DNA from 2 places in the Sphingomonas sp. AP28 genome. Region 2 is predicted to be linked to the other one. Evidence: riboswitches for the same ligand, from Rfam matches in the RefSeq annotation. Region 2 holds a riboswitch; the other holds the start of a gene.

Region 1 (7,775 bases), 1.1 Mb from region 2:
CGCCCAGCGCATAGCCGCGCAGGCGGGCGAGCAGGTCGATCTGGTGCGACGGATCGAGGCTGGCGAGCGGCTCGTCGGCGAGCAACCAGCGCGGTTCGCCCGCCAGCACTCGCGCGAGCAGGACTCGCGCACGCTCGCCGCCGGAGAGTTCGCCGACCGGGCGATCGGCGAGATGTTGCGTCTCGGTATCGTGCATCGCGCGGTCGACGGCGGCATGATCTTCGAGCGATGGAGCAGCATGCGCGCCGAGATGCGGCAGGCGGCCGAGCACTACGACGTCGCGCGCGACGATGTTCCAGTGGACCGTTGCGTCCTGCGGGAGATAGCCCATCGCGCGGGCTCGTGCGCGTGGGTCCATCGTCGCGACGTCCTGTGCGTCGAGCCTGACGTCGCCGGTGCTGCGGTCGACGAGCGCGGCGGCGGCCTTGACGAACGTGCTCTTGCCGGCGCCGTTGGGGCCGAGGATCGCGGTGACTCGACCGGGGCGGAGGTGCGCGGACACGTCGCTCAGGACGGTGCGCTTGCCGAGCTTTACGCCCAGCGACTCGATGATCAGATCCATGCGCGACCTCGTTCCCTGACCAGCAACCCAAGGAAGAACGGCGCGCCGATCATCGCCATCGCGACGCCGAGCCGGATTTCGCCCGCGCCGGGTGCGAGGCGGACCAGGCTGTCGGCGGCGAGCACGAGTGCAGCGCCGCCGAGCGCGGAGGGCAGCAGCAAGGCGCTCGGGCGGTGGCCGAAGATCGGTCGGAGCAGATGCGGCACGACGAGCCCGATGAAGCCGATCACGCCCGTCACCGCGACGCCCGCACCGACGACGAGGCCGGTGCCGAGCACCACCAGCAACCGGACGCGGCCCATCCGTGTCCCGAGCGACCGCGCCGCCGCCTCGCCCAGCGCCAGCGCGTCGAGCGAGCGGCCGGTGAGCAGGAGCAATACCGCGCCGACCACCATCGGCGGCAACGCTAGCTTGATGTCGTCCCAGCCGCGATCGGTCAGCGCACCCATGATCCAGTCGATCACCTCGGCGACCGCATAGGGGTTCGGCGCGATCGAGATCAGGAACGCGGTCAGTGCGCCGGCGAGGCTCGACAACACCGTGCCCGCGAGGATGAAGGTGATCGCGCTCGGCGACCGCCACGTCAGCGCGGCGAGCAGGGCGACCGCGCCGCCTGCGCCCAACATCGCCGCGACGAAGATTGCGGGGCCGGAGCCGAGCCCGAACACGATCGCCGCAACCGCTGCGAGGGCTGCGACCGACGACACGCCGACGACGGCGGGATCGGCGAGCGGGTTGCGGAGATAGCCTTGCAGGACTGCGCCCGACAGTCCGAGCGTGGCGCCGAGCGCGAGCCCGAGGACTGCACGCGGGAGGCGGAGCTCGAGGATGATCCACCAGCGCGGGTCGCTGGAGAACCAGGCGGAGGCCGGCACCCAGACTTTCCCGCAACCTAGCGACAGGGCGAACAGGACGATCACCAGCAGGACCAGCGCGACGAGCTTGAGCCTGCGGGTCACGACACGCTCGCCCGGATCGCGGCGAGGCGTTCGAGCGCGGGCGGGATCGTCGGGCCGCCGCAATTGATCAGGGCGCGCGGGAAGACGGCTTGCGGTGTGCGCGGCAGCAGGCGGTGGCGCAGCGCGGTACCGCGGCTTTCGCGCTCGGAAGCGATCACGACGGCAGGTGGCTGCGTCACGATCGTCTCGGCGGACAGCGTGCCGGTGTGCGTCAGGCCATAGGTCGCAGCGGCGTTGCGGAAGCCGACGCGCGTCATCATGTCGTTCAGCAACGTGCTCCCCCCGGTCGCGAGATCGCCGCTGATATAGAGCAACGCGCTCGACGGCATGTCATCCTTTGGCCCATCCTTGCGGCTCCAGCGCGCCACCGCGCGGTCGATCTCGGCATTGATCCGCGCGCCGCCCATCGGTGCGCCGGCGGCGTCGGCGATCTGCGTGACCTGCGCCTGGCTCTCCGCGATCGAGTCGGGGATGCCGACCAGCAGCGTCTTCAGACCGGCGCGCGCGTACGCCGCCTGAGTCGCGGGCGGCGTGTAGGTGCTGGCGATGACCAGATCTGGGTGGAGCGCGATCACCTCCTCCGCGGTCCCGGCGATCCCCCGAAACCGGCGCGCGACGGCGATCGGGATCGAGGTCGCGGAGGGATCCTTCGAATAATGGCTGATCGCGGCGATCCGTGCGGGCGGCAGGATGCGGACCAGTACCGAATCCACGCACGGATTGGTCGAGACGATCCCCCCACCTACTCCCGCGCCGGGGGGTTTTGCGCAGCCCCCCAGCAGGAGCGCGAGGAGGATCGCCCCGCGCCTCACTTCAGGCGCAACCGCACGCCGCCATAGGCCGCGCGGCCGTAATTGCCGTAGCCTGCGATCGTCTCGTACCGCGAGTCGGTCAGGTTATCGACGCGGCCATAGACCGCGAACCGCTCGCCGATCGGCAGTTCCGCCCGCACGCCAGCCAGCGCATAGCCGTCGAGGCGCGTGGTGTTGGCGGCGTCGTCGAAGCTGTCGCCGACCATCGTCACGGTGCCGCCGACCGACAGCCCGAATGCGAACCGGTAATCGGCATCGACGCTTGCGGTCTGCTTGGGGCGGCGTGCGAGAACATTGCCGAAATTGTCCCCGATCGAGCGGTTCTCGATGTCGATATAGCTGTAGTTGGCGGTCAGCGTCAGCGCGTCGACCGGACGCAGCGCGAGCGTAAACTCGACGCCGTCCGCTTCGGCGCGCGCGACGTTGTCGTAGACGCCGAACGGGCGATTGGCGCAGATCGAACCGGGTGTCGTCAATTCGGCCGGGCTGCAATCGCGGAAGTCGATCTGGTTGCGCGTGCGACGATTGAAATAGGTCACCCCGACGCGGGCGCGGTTGTCGAGGAAGGCTTGCTCGACACCGACGTCGAAATTGCGTGCGGTCTCCGGATCGAGGTCGCGATTCCCGTAGTCGGAGAAGAGCTGGTACAAGGTCGGCGCCTTGAAGCCTTCCCCGTAGCTCGCGCGGACGGTGGTGCCGGTGCGTAGTGCGAGCGCTGCGTTCGCCCCGAACGTCGTGTGGCTGCCGAAATCGTCGTGATCGTCGTTGCGGACGCCGCCGGTGATCGTGAGGATATCGAGCGGCTTGACGATCAGCTGGCCGTACACGCTAGTGATGCCGGTGTCCGCGAACGTGAAGCCGTCGTTGAAGCGGCTGTTCTCGCGCTCCACGCCTGCGACGATTCGGACCTGGTCGAGCGGGCGGAAGTCGCCTTGGTATTCATAACGCTCGCTGCGGCCGCGACCGATGAACGACGGATCGCTGCCGAAGCTCGGGTCGTAATTGTCGCGGTTGATGTCAGCGATCGTGAACGCGACGCGGTTGTTGAACCGACCATCGGCGAAGTTGGCATGCAACCCGGCATAGCCGTACGCCTCGCGAGTCTTCGAATATTCGGCAGTGTCGGCGAGTACATAGTCAGGGGCCGGGAAGCCATCGATCGCGACGCGACTGTCGGCGAAATAGCCGCGCAGGTCGAGGCCGATGCCCGGCGCGAACTCGACGCCGACCCGCCCGGTCGCGCCATATTGGCGGTAGCCGTCGCGCTCGGTGCCGCTGGCCGCCGACGAAATGCCGTCGGTGCGCAGATAGCCGCCGGTCAGCGATCCGGATACCGGACCCGACTTGCCCGACACGCCCGCGCTCGCGAACACGCTGTCGGCATAGCCATATTCGGCGTTGGCGCGCGCCTGCACGCCTTCGGTCGGCGCGGCGGTGATGATGTTGACGACGCCGCCGATCGCCTGGCTACCCCAAGGCACCGAGTTCGGGCCGCGCAATATTTCGATCCGCTCGACCGAGCTCGACAGGAGGTTGCCGAAGTTGAAGCCGCCGCCGGTCGACGACGGATCGTTGACGCGCACGCCGTCGATCACGACGAGCGTCTGGTCCGCCTCGGCGCCACGGATGCGGACGCTGGTCAGCGCGCCGACCGTGCCGTTGCGCGTGACGGTGACGCCCGGCGTGGTCGCGAGCAGGTCGGACACGACGACCGTCTGCCGGCGCTCGATCTCGGCGCGGTCGATCACGGTCACGGCCTGGCCGATCTCGCTCAGCGGTTGTGCGGCGCGGGTTGCGGTGACGACGACTTCGGGAGCGTCGGGGTCGGGAATGTCCTGCGCATAGGCGGGCGATGCGATCGCCGCGGCGCTCAGGAGAAGGAAGAATTTCGTCATCGGCTGCGTCCTAAACGGAACCGCCAGCGACCATTCGCCGGGCGGCCAGACGTCTCTCGCTCGAGGAAACCCGGCATGACCGGAGCACTCGTCCGCGCCGGACACCCGCCCGCGCAGTGGATCGACCGTGAGAGGCAGGTCTCCTGGCTTCCGGGTCGCCGCGCCCACTCCGCCTTCCCAGGTCGAAACCCAGTGGCATCATCGGGGTGGCCGCTATCCGGTCACAGTTGCGGGTACAGCGCCGGTCTTGCGGACATATCCGCGCACCGACTTCCCTTTGATCCCGTCGCCGGGAACCCTTCACGGTGGTGGCATTAGTCGCGCCCCAATCACGGGTCAACGCGGAGCCTGCTGATGGGCCAGCAGGCTCACGGTCCATCGCACCACCCCGGCGAAGGCCGGGGCCCAATTGGGAGACGTCGATAACGGAGCGCGGTGGCTCGTTATTGCCACCTTTCCAATTGGGCCCCGGCCTTCGCCGGGGTGGTGACTCGTACCAAACGGCACGCTCCTCAACCTTGTTCTCCCGCGAAGGCGGGAGCCCAGACTGGGTCCCCGCCTTCGCGGGGAAACATGCTGTCTTTCTTGCCCTGGCTGCGGGCGGATTGACTCTTACCGAAGCCCATAGCGCAACCCGACCCAGATCGTCCGCGGCGTAGCGCGCTCGACGACGTTCGCGCCGCTGATTCCTGCCTCAACGCGCTCGTTGAACAAATTTTCCCCGCGCACCTCGGCCATCAGCGAGCGCATGATCGGGAGCGCGGCATACGCATCCAGCGTGGTCGCCGGATCGAGCACCCGCGTGTTCTGGTCGTCGTCATACTGCCGCCCGATATGCCGCACGGTCAGCGACACCGCCGCCGCATCGCGCCGCCAGTCGACCGTCCCCGACACCTGGTCACGCGGCGTCTGCGCCGGTCGCAAGCCGTCCAGCGCGGCGGTGATCCCCGAACCCTCGACCTTCGAGTTCGTGTGCGACCAAGATGCCTGCACGCCAAACGGCCCCGGTCGATACGACGCATCCAGCTCGAACCCATGCGCGCGGATCGCGTCGAGGTTCTGACGGACGCGGTAGGTGGCGACACCCGGCAACACCTGCGGCGGATTGGTCGTCGTGACGTTGGCGATGGCGTCCTTGAGCCGGTTGTAGAAATACGTCGCGGCAATGCTCACGCCCGGCGCAGGCGTCAGCGTTACCCCGCCCTCGACCCCCGTCAGCCGCTCCGGCGACAGCAGCGCATTCGCCGCGGTCGCATCGTTGCCGACGCGGAATGGTCGATACAGTTCATTGAGCGTCGGCAATCGCCACCCGCGATACCCGGCCGCGCGCAACGTGATCGCCTCGACCGGCTGATACGCCACGCCCGCCCGGCCGGTCGTCTCGCTGCCATCGCGATCCGCATAGCGCAGGTTGGTCAGCGCTGCGCCGCCCGCCAGCGGCCGCTCTGACAGATAGCCGCCATCGATCGACCACCAGTCGACCCGTCCGCCAAGACTGAAAGTGAAGTCGCCCGCGACGAGGCTCCCATCGGCGAACACGCCGGTCGTCGTCGTACTCCCGCCAGCCTCGCGCCGCCGCGTCGGCGCCGCGTTGACGAACGTATACAGCTCCTGAGTCTTCCCGCTGACATCGCGAACATCCGCGCCCAGACGCAGCGTGATGCTCTCGCCCAGCGGCGGAGCGATCTCGATCCGTCCGCCGAGCCCGGTAGCCGGCGTATTATACTGGTTCAGCGATTGGATCGCGGTCGACCGCGCGGCATTGATACTGTTGAAGCTGCTCGCGAACGCCCGCGTCTGCAGATACGCCAGCGCCGAATACCCCCAGCGCCCGCGCCCGACCAGCCGGACGCTCGCATCCGCGCCTTCGCTCTTGTTGTCGGTAAAGTCGCTCCCCCGGTCGCGTCGATCGGTGAACGCGCTCGCATTCATCTGCAATTCGGTCTTCGCGCCGATCCCGACGACGGTCCGCAGCGCCCCCGACGCCTGCTCGTACGGCGCGGCGCGATCGACGATCCCCCGGCTCTCCTCGACGGTCGGCGTGAAGCCATCCCCCCGCGCGTAAGCGCCGGACAGGGTGGCAAACCCCGACCCGCGTACCAGTGCGGCCGACCCCTGCGCATCGACCGAATCCCGGCTGCCATACGCGACACTGCCCTGGAAAGGCCCCGCCCGGTCCGGCGTCGCACTCTCGAGCTCGACCGTCCCCGCCAGCGCCCCTGGCCCCTGATACCCGCTACCGCCGCCGCGCGTCACGCGGATGCGCCCGAGCCGTCCCGTCGCATAGGCCGGAAACGCGACCCAGCCGCCGAACGGATCCGCCTGCGGCACGCCGTCGAAGATCAGCAGCGCGCGACTGGAGGCATTCCCGCCGATCCCGCGGAGCGAAATCCCCTGGCTGGTCGGGTTGGCGCTGCGCGAGTCCGACCGGCGAAACTGCTGAAGCCCCGCGACGTCGGCCAGCACGCTCTCCAGGCGATTGCTCGCATTCGCCTGAATCCGGTCGCGATCGATCGTGACGATGTCGTACACACGATCGCCGGGCGCATCGGCAAGCCCGCGCCCGGTGACGACGATATCAGCCGGCTGGTCGGCAGGCGCGACGGTCGTCTGCGCGACCGCGCTCCCGGACGAAATTAGCACTAAGGCGAGCGTAGAGAGTGAGATACGGATCATCGCCGCCGCATGGCAGCTTTTCCGCCCGCCCGGAATACACGTCCGACGTCAGGCCGCGCCTAGCTTTGCCGCGTTGCGCGCAATCGCCGCCGCACCCGCCAGAACCGCTGCATCCTCGACGAACCCCGTCGGCGTCTGGCCGTATCGCGACATTGCCGCCATCCGCGCGCGCCAGCCGGGATAGGACGCTGCGACCGCGGTCAGTCCACCCACCGCGGCGCCGATCCACCGCTGCCGCCGCGGGACGAGCGAAGCCCCCGCGATCGCCGACGTGACGAACCGCGCGGCCAGCCCGATCGCGACGATCCGGTCGGGCGCGCTCTTCTGCTTGTCACCCGCCATCTCGCCGATCGCGAGTGCCAGCGCACCCGCCGCGACGACGGGATGCGACAGCAGCTTCGGCGCACCATTGTCGGCGGGCAGTTCGTCGCGAGCGGCGGCGATGGCGACCGCGGCGAGCGGCGTCATCGCGCGCTGGCCACCGACGAGGCCCATCAGGAAGGATGCGAGCATGGTGATCTCCGGAAAAGCAGGTTCGACCGCATCAACGCGCGCAAGCTCAACCGGGGTCCGCCGTTTGAACCGACGGGCGATCCCTTTGATTCAGCACGGAAACCCGGACGCATGTCGGTCGTTCATCGCGGTATCTCCCAACGCTTCAGGACACCGATCGATGAGATTCGATGACAAGATCATAGTGATCACCGGCGCCGCCTCCGGCATCGGCGAAGGCGCCGCGCGTCGTTTCGCCGCGGAAGGTGCGACGCTCGTACTAGGCGACAAGGACACGGACGGCCTCGCGAAGGTCGCCGCCAGCCTCGATGGCACGACCGTCGAAACGTTCGAAACCGACGTTTCCGACATGGCCGCC
Region 2 (7,775 bases):
CAGGCCAGCGCGTACCGCTGATCCTCGAGATCCACGGAGGCCCGAACGCCGCCTATGGCCCCGGCTTCGCGACCGACATGCAGCTCTACGCCGCCGCCGGGTACGCAGTGCTCTGGACCAACCCGCGCGGCTCGACCTCCTATGGCGCCGAGTTCGCCAACCTGATCGACAAGACCTACCCGGCCGCCGATTACGACGACCTGATCGCCTCGGTCGATGCAGCGATCAAGGACGGTACCGCCGATCCCGACAATCTGTTCGTGACCGGCGGCTCTGGCGGCGGGCTGCTGACCGCGTGGATCGTCGGCAAGACCGACCGGTTCAAGGCGGCGGCGACGCAGAAGCCCGTGATCAACTGGATCAGCGAGGCGCTGACGATGGACAACACGCTGTTCACCTCGCGCTACTGGTTCACCAAGCTGCCGTGGGAGGATCCGATGAGCTATTGGAACCGCTCGCCGCTGAGCATCGTCGGCAACGTCAAGACGCCGACGCTGGTCGTGGTCGGTGGCGACGATTACCGGACCCCGGTGAGCGAGTCCGAGCAATATTACGCGGCGCTCCAGATCCGCGGCGTGCCGACCGCGCTGGTGAAGGTGCCAGGCGCTAGTCACGGCGGCCTCGCCGCTCGCCCGTCGCAATCCGCAGCGAAGGCGTCGGCGATCATCGCCTGGTTCGATCGATACCGGAAGCCGCCCACAGCAACGGCAGCAACACAGGGAGCAGCACAATGACGATACGGTACATGATGCTCGCCGGCGTGGCGCTGGTCTCGACGGCGGCGGTGGCGCAGGTCCAGCCGCCGCGCGTCGCCAAGAAGCCGTTCCAGGTGACGTCGCCCAACGGCGCGCGCGAGGATGATTATTACTGGCTGCGCGACGACACGCGGAAAAACCCCGAGATGCTCGCCTATCTCGCTGCGGAGAATGCGTACGCCGATGCGCAACTCGCCTCGCTGAAGCCGCTCCAGGCCAAGCTCTACGAAGAGACCGTCTCGCATATCAAGCAGGACGACAGCTCGGTGCCGTATGCGAAGAACGGCTATTATTACGGCTCGCGGTTCCAGACCGGCGCGAACTATCCGATTCTGGAGCGCCGCAAAGGGAGCCGTACCGCACCCGCCGAAACGCTGTTCGACGAGCCGGCGATGGCGAAGGGTCACAGCTTCTTCGCGCTGAGCGATTGGGCAGTGAGCCCCGACAACCGCCGCGTCGCCTGGGCAGAGGATACCGTTGGCCGTCGCCAATATGTCCTCAAGGTGAAGGACCTCGCGACCGGCGCGCCGGTCGCCGACACGCTCTCGAACATCGAGCCGAACGTCGTCTGGGCAGACGACAACAAGACCATCCTCTATGTCGAGAAGGACCCGGTCACGCTCCGGGGCTACCGCGTGAAGGCGCACGTCCTCGGCACGCCCGTCGCCAGCGATCGGCTGCTGTACGAGGAGAAGGACGACACCTATTCGATGGGCGTCTCGCGCACCGCCGACGACAAGTTCGTCTGCATCGGCGTGAGCAGCACGGTCAGCGACGAGCAACGCTGCGCGCCGGCTGCGGCCCCGACCAGTTTCACGATCGTCGCACCGCGCGCGAGAGAGTTCCGCTACAGCGCGGATCACATCGGCAACCGCTGGATCATCCGCACCAACAAGGCCGCAAAAAACTACAAGCTGGTGACCGTCGCCGACGCCGATCTGGCCAAGGGCACGGCCGCATGGCGCGACCTCACGCCCGCCAGCGACACCGTCTTCATCGAGGGCTTCAAGCCGTTCGACGGGTTCGTCGCGATCGACCAGCGCGAGGGCGGCAACCGCATGATCCGCGTCCTCAGCGATGCGGGCAAGTCGACCGCGGTCACCGCGGACGAACCCGCCTATCGCATGTCGCTCGACGTCAACGAGGAGACCGCGACGCCGTGGGTCCGCTACACCTATGGGTCGCTCGTGACGCCGACGACGACCTACGAGGTCAACACGAAGACCGGCGAGCGTCGCGTGCTGAAGGTCGCCCCGGTGCCGGGCTACGACACCGCGAAATACGTCACCGAACGCGTATGGGCACCCGCACGTGACGGCACGCGCATTCCCGTCTCGCTGGTCTACGCCAAGGGCACCAAGCGCGACAGCACCGCACCGCTCTTCCAATACGCCTATGGCAGCTACGGAATTTCAAGCGACCCGGCAGTCGATCCCGGCCGGATCGGCCTGCTCGATCGCGGCGTGGTGTATGCGATCGCACATATCCGCGGCGGGCAGGAGATGGGGCGCGGCTGGTATGACGACGGCCATCTGCTGAACAAGAAGAACAGCTTCACCGACTTCATCGACGTCACCCGCTATCTCGTCGCGCAGAAATACGCGGCGAAGGACCGCGTGGCGGCGATGGGCGGCAGCGCCGGCGGGCTGCTGATGGGCGGCGTCGCGAACATGGCACCGGCGGACTACAAGCTGATCATCGCGCAGGTGCCGTTCGTCGATGTCGTCACGACGATGCTCGACGCGTCGATCCCGCTGACGACGTTCGAATATGACGAGTGGGGCAACCCCGCGCAAAAGGCGTCGTACGACTACATGCTGAGCTATTCCCCGTACGACAACGTCAAGGCGAAGGCCTATCCGGCGCTCTATGTCGGCACCGGGCTGTGGGACAGCCAAGTACAATATTACGAGCCCACCAAGTGGGTCGCCAAGCTCCGCGAACTCAAGACCGACACGAACCCGCTGCTGTTCCGCGTCAACATGGAGGCAGGCCATGGCGGCAAGTCCGGCCGGTTCGAGCGCTATCGCCAGAATTCGGAGTGGCAGGCGTTCATGCTGCAACAGCTCGGCCTCGCGAAATAGCGCGACCGTTGGCACGCGACCCAAAGCAGGGTACCGAACACGCGGGACGCGGCTTCCAGCCGTCTCCCATGATCGCGTCGGTGCCCGGAAGGGCTTGATTGGGAATGCGGTGCGGACGGTTCGCCGTCCCATGCCGCGGCTGTCCCTGCAACTGTAAGCGGCGAGCGAGACGCACGAGCCCTTTTCGCGAGGGCAGCCACTGGGTGAAAACCTGGGAAGGCGTGCATCGAGCAGCGACCCGCGAGCCAGGAGACCTGCCGGCGTCTGGTCGCTCTTGTCCCGGTCCAGGGGGTGGCCGAGGCACGGTGAACGCCGCCTGCGTGACACTGGCTGAGCGACGACCATGTGGCGGGGGCCGCATCGGTGTCGTGCGTCGGCCGCTCATGGCGTCCGGTCGTCGCGTGACCCGGCCGTTCGCGGCAGGCCCCGGTCCTCGTCGGACGCTCGGGGTTTGTGCATGACGACTTTGACACTTGAAAGACCGACGCGGGTTTCGACCCGAAAGCGCATCGGCTGGATGTTCGCAGGCTTGGTCGCGGCCAACATCGCCGCATGGTGCTGGGCGTTCTCGCTGTTCCACGCCCAACCGCTAATGCTGGGCACAGCCTTGCTGGCCTGGGGGCTCGGTCTGCGTCACGCGGTCGACGCCGACCACATCGCCGCGATCGACAACGTGACGCGCAAGCTGATGCAGGACGGACAGCGCCCGGTTGCGGTCGGCTTCTGGTTCGCGATCGGCCATTCGGGGATCGTGCTCATCGCCGCCGTCGCGATCGCACTGACCGCGAACGCGCTGTCGCAGTTCGAGGCGTTCAAGCAAGTCGGCGGGGTGGTCGCCACCGTGATCTCCGCGGTGTTCCTGTTCACGATCGCGGCGATGAACCTCATCATACTCCGGTCGGTCTGGCGCACCTTCGGCCATGTCCGCGGCGGCGGCACCTATGTTGAGGAGGACCTCGACCTCCTCCTCGGCAACCGCGGTTTGCTCGCCCGGCTGTTCCGCCCGATGTTCAGGCTGGTCACGCGGAGCTGGCACATGGCGCCGCTCGGCTTCCTGTTCGGACTCGGTTTCGACACGGCAACGGAGGTCGCGATCCTTGGCCTCTCGGCAAGCCAAGCCGCCGACGGTCTCTCGATCGGTGTCGTCCTCGTCCTCCCCGTACTGTTCGCGACCGGCATGGCGCTGGTCGATACCGCCGACGGCGTCGTCATGCTCGGCGCCTATGAATGGGCGTTCGTGAAGCCGATCCGCAAGCTCTACTACAACATCACGATCACCTTGATCTCCGCCATCGTCGCGATCGCGATCGGCGGGATCGAAACGCTGGCGCTGCTTGGATCGAAGCTCGGCTTCACCGGCGGGATATGGGACGTCGCCACGGCGCTCGGCGAGAACTTCAACGGCCTCGGCTTCGCGATCATCGGCCTGTTCGTACTCTGCTGGGTGCTGAGCTTCGCGATCTACCGCTGGAAACGCTTCGACGAGATCGAAGTCGTGCACGGATAGCGCCGCCATCACCGAGTTGGACGCGCGCTCGATCCTCCCCCGCCAGGGGGAGGTGGCGCGAAGCGACGGAGGGGGAGGGCGGCGATCACGTTTGCTCTTGTCCTCCCCCTCCGTCTGGCAAGCGCCAGCCACCTCCCCCTGGCGGGGGAGGATTCGAAACTAGCGATATGCGAATTGGCACGCCCTCGGAAATCCTCTAACCCACCCCCAAGGCTCGGTTTCACCGAACCTCACAGATCGCGCCGGTGCCCTTCGGGGCTTGAATGGGAATGCGGTGCGGGAGTTCCTCCCAATGCCGCGGCTGTCCCTGCAACTGTAAGCGGTGAGCGAGACGCACACGCCCTTCACGAGAAGGGCAGCCACTGGGTGAAATCCTGGGAAGGCGTACGTCGAGCCTCGACCCGCGAGCCAGGAGACCTGCCAGCGCAACGGTCGCTCTTGCTACGATCCAGGGGATGGTCGCGGCACGGTACTCCGTCTGAGCGACGAACGCGTGCGGCCCTATGGTCGTGCGTGCGTGTGCTCGCAGGAGAATATAATGTCCGATCGTTCGCCCAATTTGGCAAAGGTCCCCGTCACGATCGTCACCGGCTTTCTCGGAGCCGGCAAGACCACGCTCATCAGCCACCTGATCCGCAACGCGAACGGCCGCCGTCTCGCCGTCGTCGTCAACGAGTTCGGCACGCTCGGCATCGATGGCGATATCCTCAAGGGCTGTGCGATCCCCGATTGCCCGGCGGAAAACGTGATCGAGCTGGCGAACGGCTGCATCTGCTGCACCGTGGCAGACGACTTCATCCCGACCGTCGAGACGCTGCTCGCGCTCGATCCGCGCCCCGATCACATCCTGATCGAGACGTCCGGGCTCGCATTGCCCAAGCCGCTGCTGAAGGCGTTCGACTGGCCCGCGATCCGTTCGCGCATCACCGTCGATGGCGTCATCGCGCTCGCCGATGCGGAAGCCGTCGCCGCGGGCCGCTTCGCCCCCGACGTGGCCGCGCTCGACGCCCAGCGCGCCGCCGACCCGAGCGTCGATCACGAGACGCCCTTGTCTGAGGTATTCGAGGACCAGCTCGCCTGCGCCGATCTGGTGCTCCTGACCAAGGTCGATCTCGCCGGCCCCGAGGGCGTCGCCAAGGCACGCGCCGTCATCGCCGCGGAGTCCGCACGGCCGCTCCCGGTGATCGACCTGACCGACGGCATCATCGATCCTCGCGTGATCCTCGGCCTCAACGCCGCCGCCGAGGACGACATCGCCAGCCGCCCCTCGCATCACGACGGCGAAGACGATCACGAGCACGACGATTTCGACAGCGTCGTCGTCGAACTCGCCGAGATCGCCGACCCCGCCGACCTGACCGCGAAGATCGAAGCGCTCGCTCGCAGCGCCGACATCCTCCGCGTGAAGGGATACGCCGCAGTCGCCGGCAAGCCAATGCGCCTGCTCGTCCAGGCGGTCGGCGCCCGCGTCCGCACGCAATACGACCGCCCGTGGCGCGCAGGCGAACCGCGCCGCACGCGACTGGTGGTGATCGCCGAGCACGACCGGATCGACGAGGCCCGCATCAAGGCCGCGCTGGACGGCTGAGGCCCACGATGCACGTCGTCTTCCGCGAGACCCACGGGCTGGAGGAAAGCGCGGTCCCGCAGGACCTCGCCCAATCCCCCGCGGACCTCGTCGTCCTCTCCTTCTCCGACGGTGACCTCGGCGCGTTCGCCGCGGGTTGGAAACGTGCGGACGCCGCCGGAAGCCGCTTGCCCTCGCTCCGCCTCGCCAACCTGACCGCACTCCAGCACCCACTCTCGGTCGACACCTATGTCGAGCAGACGCTGGCGGGCGCAAAGGGCATCCTGATCCGGCTGATAGGCGGGCGCTCGTACTGGAGCTATGGCCTGCAACAGGTCGAAAACCTCGCGCGGGAGAAGGGCATCGCGCTCGCCGTCCTCGCCGCAGACGGTCGCATCGACACGCGCCTCGACGCAGCCTCGACCATTCCACTCTCGACGCTCCGCCGCCTGGCCCATCTCTGTGACACTGGCGGCGCGGTCGCGGCGCAAGCGGCACTGGCCCAGTTCGCGCTCGCGGCGGGCATTTACGCCGGCCCCGTCACCGGCGTCCGCGCGATCGCCGACGTAGGTGGCTGGCAACCCCACGACGGCGTGACGTGCCCGGCCGCGTTCGCCCTGAACGCGACACGCCCCCGCATACTGATAGTCTTCTACCGCTCGTACCTGACCGCCGCGGACCTCCACCCGATCGAAGCGCTCCATGCCGAACTGACTGCGCGAGGCTTCGACGTCATCGGCCTCTTCGCGCCTTCGCTCAAAGCCCCGGATGCGGCAGGCTGGATGACACGCTGGGTCGAAGCCCTCAAACCCGCAGCGATCGTCAACGCCACCGCCTTCTCCGCGCGCGGCGCCAACGACAAGACACCGCTGGACGACGCGAACGTCCCCGTCTTCCAGATTGCGCTAGCCACCTCCGACCGCGCCGCTTGGTTTGGCGCGTCCCGCGGCCTCTCCCCCGCCGACCTCGCGATGCACGTCGTCCTCCCCGAAGTGGACGGCCGCCTCTTCGCCGGCGTCGCCAGCTTCAAGGAAGCGGCGGTCCGAGACGGCGATCTCGAATACACCCGCCGCGAACACCGCGCCGACCCCGCCCGCATCACCGCCATCGCCGCGCGCATCGAAGTCTGGACCAGCCTGGCCAGCAAGCCCGTCGCCGACCACCGCATCGCGATCATCCTCTCGACCTATCCGGGCAAGGCATACCAGATGGCGCACGCCGTCGGTCTCGACGCGCTCGCCTCCACGCAGGCGATCCTCGCCGACCTCGCCGAAGCCGGCTACGCGATCACCCCCGACCCAACTGATCTGGCTGCGTCGCGCATTGCCTGGCCGCTAGCCGAGTACCGCAAAGCCCTCGCGCACCTCCCCGAAACCCTGCGGAAAGACCTTCAGAAAACCTGGGGCGAACCAAACGAGGACTTCGCCTTCACCGCGATCGACCAAGGCGGGGCACTCGTAGCGCTCCAACCCGAACGCGGCCGCACCAAGCAACGCGCGGAGGAGTATCACGACCTCTCGCGCTGCCCCTGCCACGCCTATGTCGCCTTCTACCTCTGGCTCCGCACGCGCGGCACCGATGCGCTGGTCCATGTCGGGGCGCATGGCACGCTCGAATGGCTCCCCGGCAAGTCGGTCGCGCTGTCCGATGCCTGCTGGCCCGAAGCGCTCACCGGCGCGATGCCCGTCATCTACCCGTTCATCGTCAACGACCCCGGCGAAGCGGCCCAAGCCAAACGCCGCATCGGCGCGGTCACGCTCGGCCATGTCCCGCCCCCGCTCGAACGCACGCGCACCGGCGCCGGTCTCGGTCGCCTCGAAGCGCTGCTCGATGAATTCTCCAACGCCGACGGCCTCGACCCC

The links. Region 2 has a riboswitch for cobalamin ahead of AC1MH0_RS02260 (HoxN/HupN/NixA family nickel/cobalt transporter). Riboswitches for the same ligand answer to the same signal wherever they lie in the genome.
Region 1: it holds a riboswitch for cobalamin, as region 2 does, so the genes downstream of both, AC1MH0_RS07335 (TonB-dependent receptor plug domain-containing protein) here and AC1MH0_RS02260 (HoxN/HupN/NixA family nickel/cobalt transporter) in region 2, are expected to answer to the same signal.

The regions. Positions count from the first base shown of each region.
Region 1 covers NZ_CM155283.1:1,616,620-1,624,394, forward strand. The annotation lists gene AC1MH0_RS07320 (ABC transporter ATP-binding protein) at 1-562, opposite strand, end outside; gene AC1MH0_RS07325 (FecCD family ABC transporter permease) at 553-1,521, opposite strand; gene AC1MH0_RS07330 (ABC transporter substrate-binding protein) at 1,518-2,234, opposite strand; gene AC1MH0_RS07335 (TonB-dependent receptor plug domain-containing protein) at 2,330-4,228, opposite strand; cobalamin riboswitch at 4,345-4,544, opposite strand; gene AC1MH0_RS07340 (TonB-dependent receptor) at 4,841-6,904, opposite strand; gene AC1MH0_RS07345 (DUF4126 domain-containing protein) at 6,953-7,417, opposite strand; gene budC (meso-2,3-butanediol dehydrogenase) at 7,578-7,775, shown strand, end outside.
Region 2 covers NZ_CM155283.1:540,741-548,515, forward strand. The annotation lists gene AC1MH0_RS02250 (prolyl oligopeptidase family serine peptidase) at 1-734, shown strand, start outside; gene AC1MH0_RS02255 (S9 family peptidase) at 731-2,839, shown strand; cobalamin riboswitch at 2,901-3,115, shown strand; gene AC1MH0_RS02260 (HoxN/HupN/NixA family nickel/cobalt transporter) at 3,297-4,346, shown strand; cobalamin riboswitch at 4,573-4,785, shown strand; gene cobW (cobalamin biosynthesis protein CobW) at 4,885-5,934, shown strand; gene cobN (cobaltochelatase subunit CobN) at 5,943-7,775, shown strand, end outside.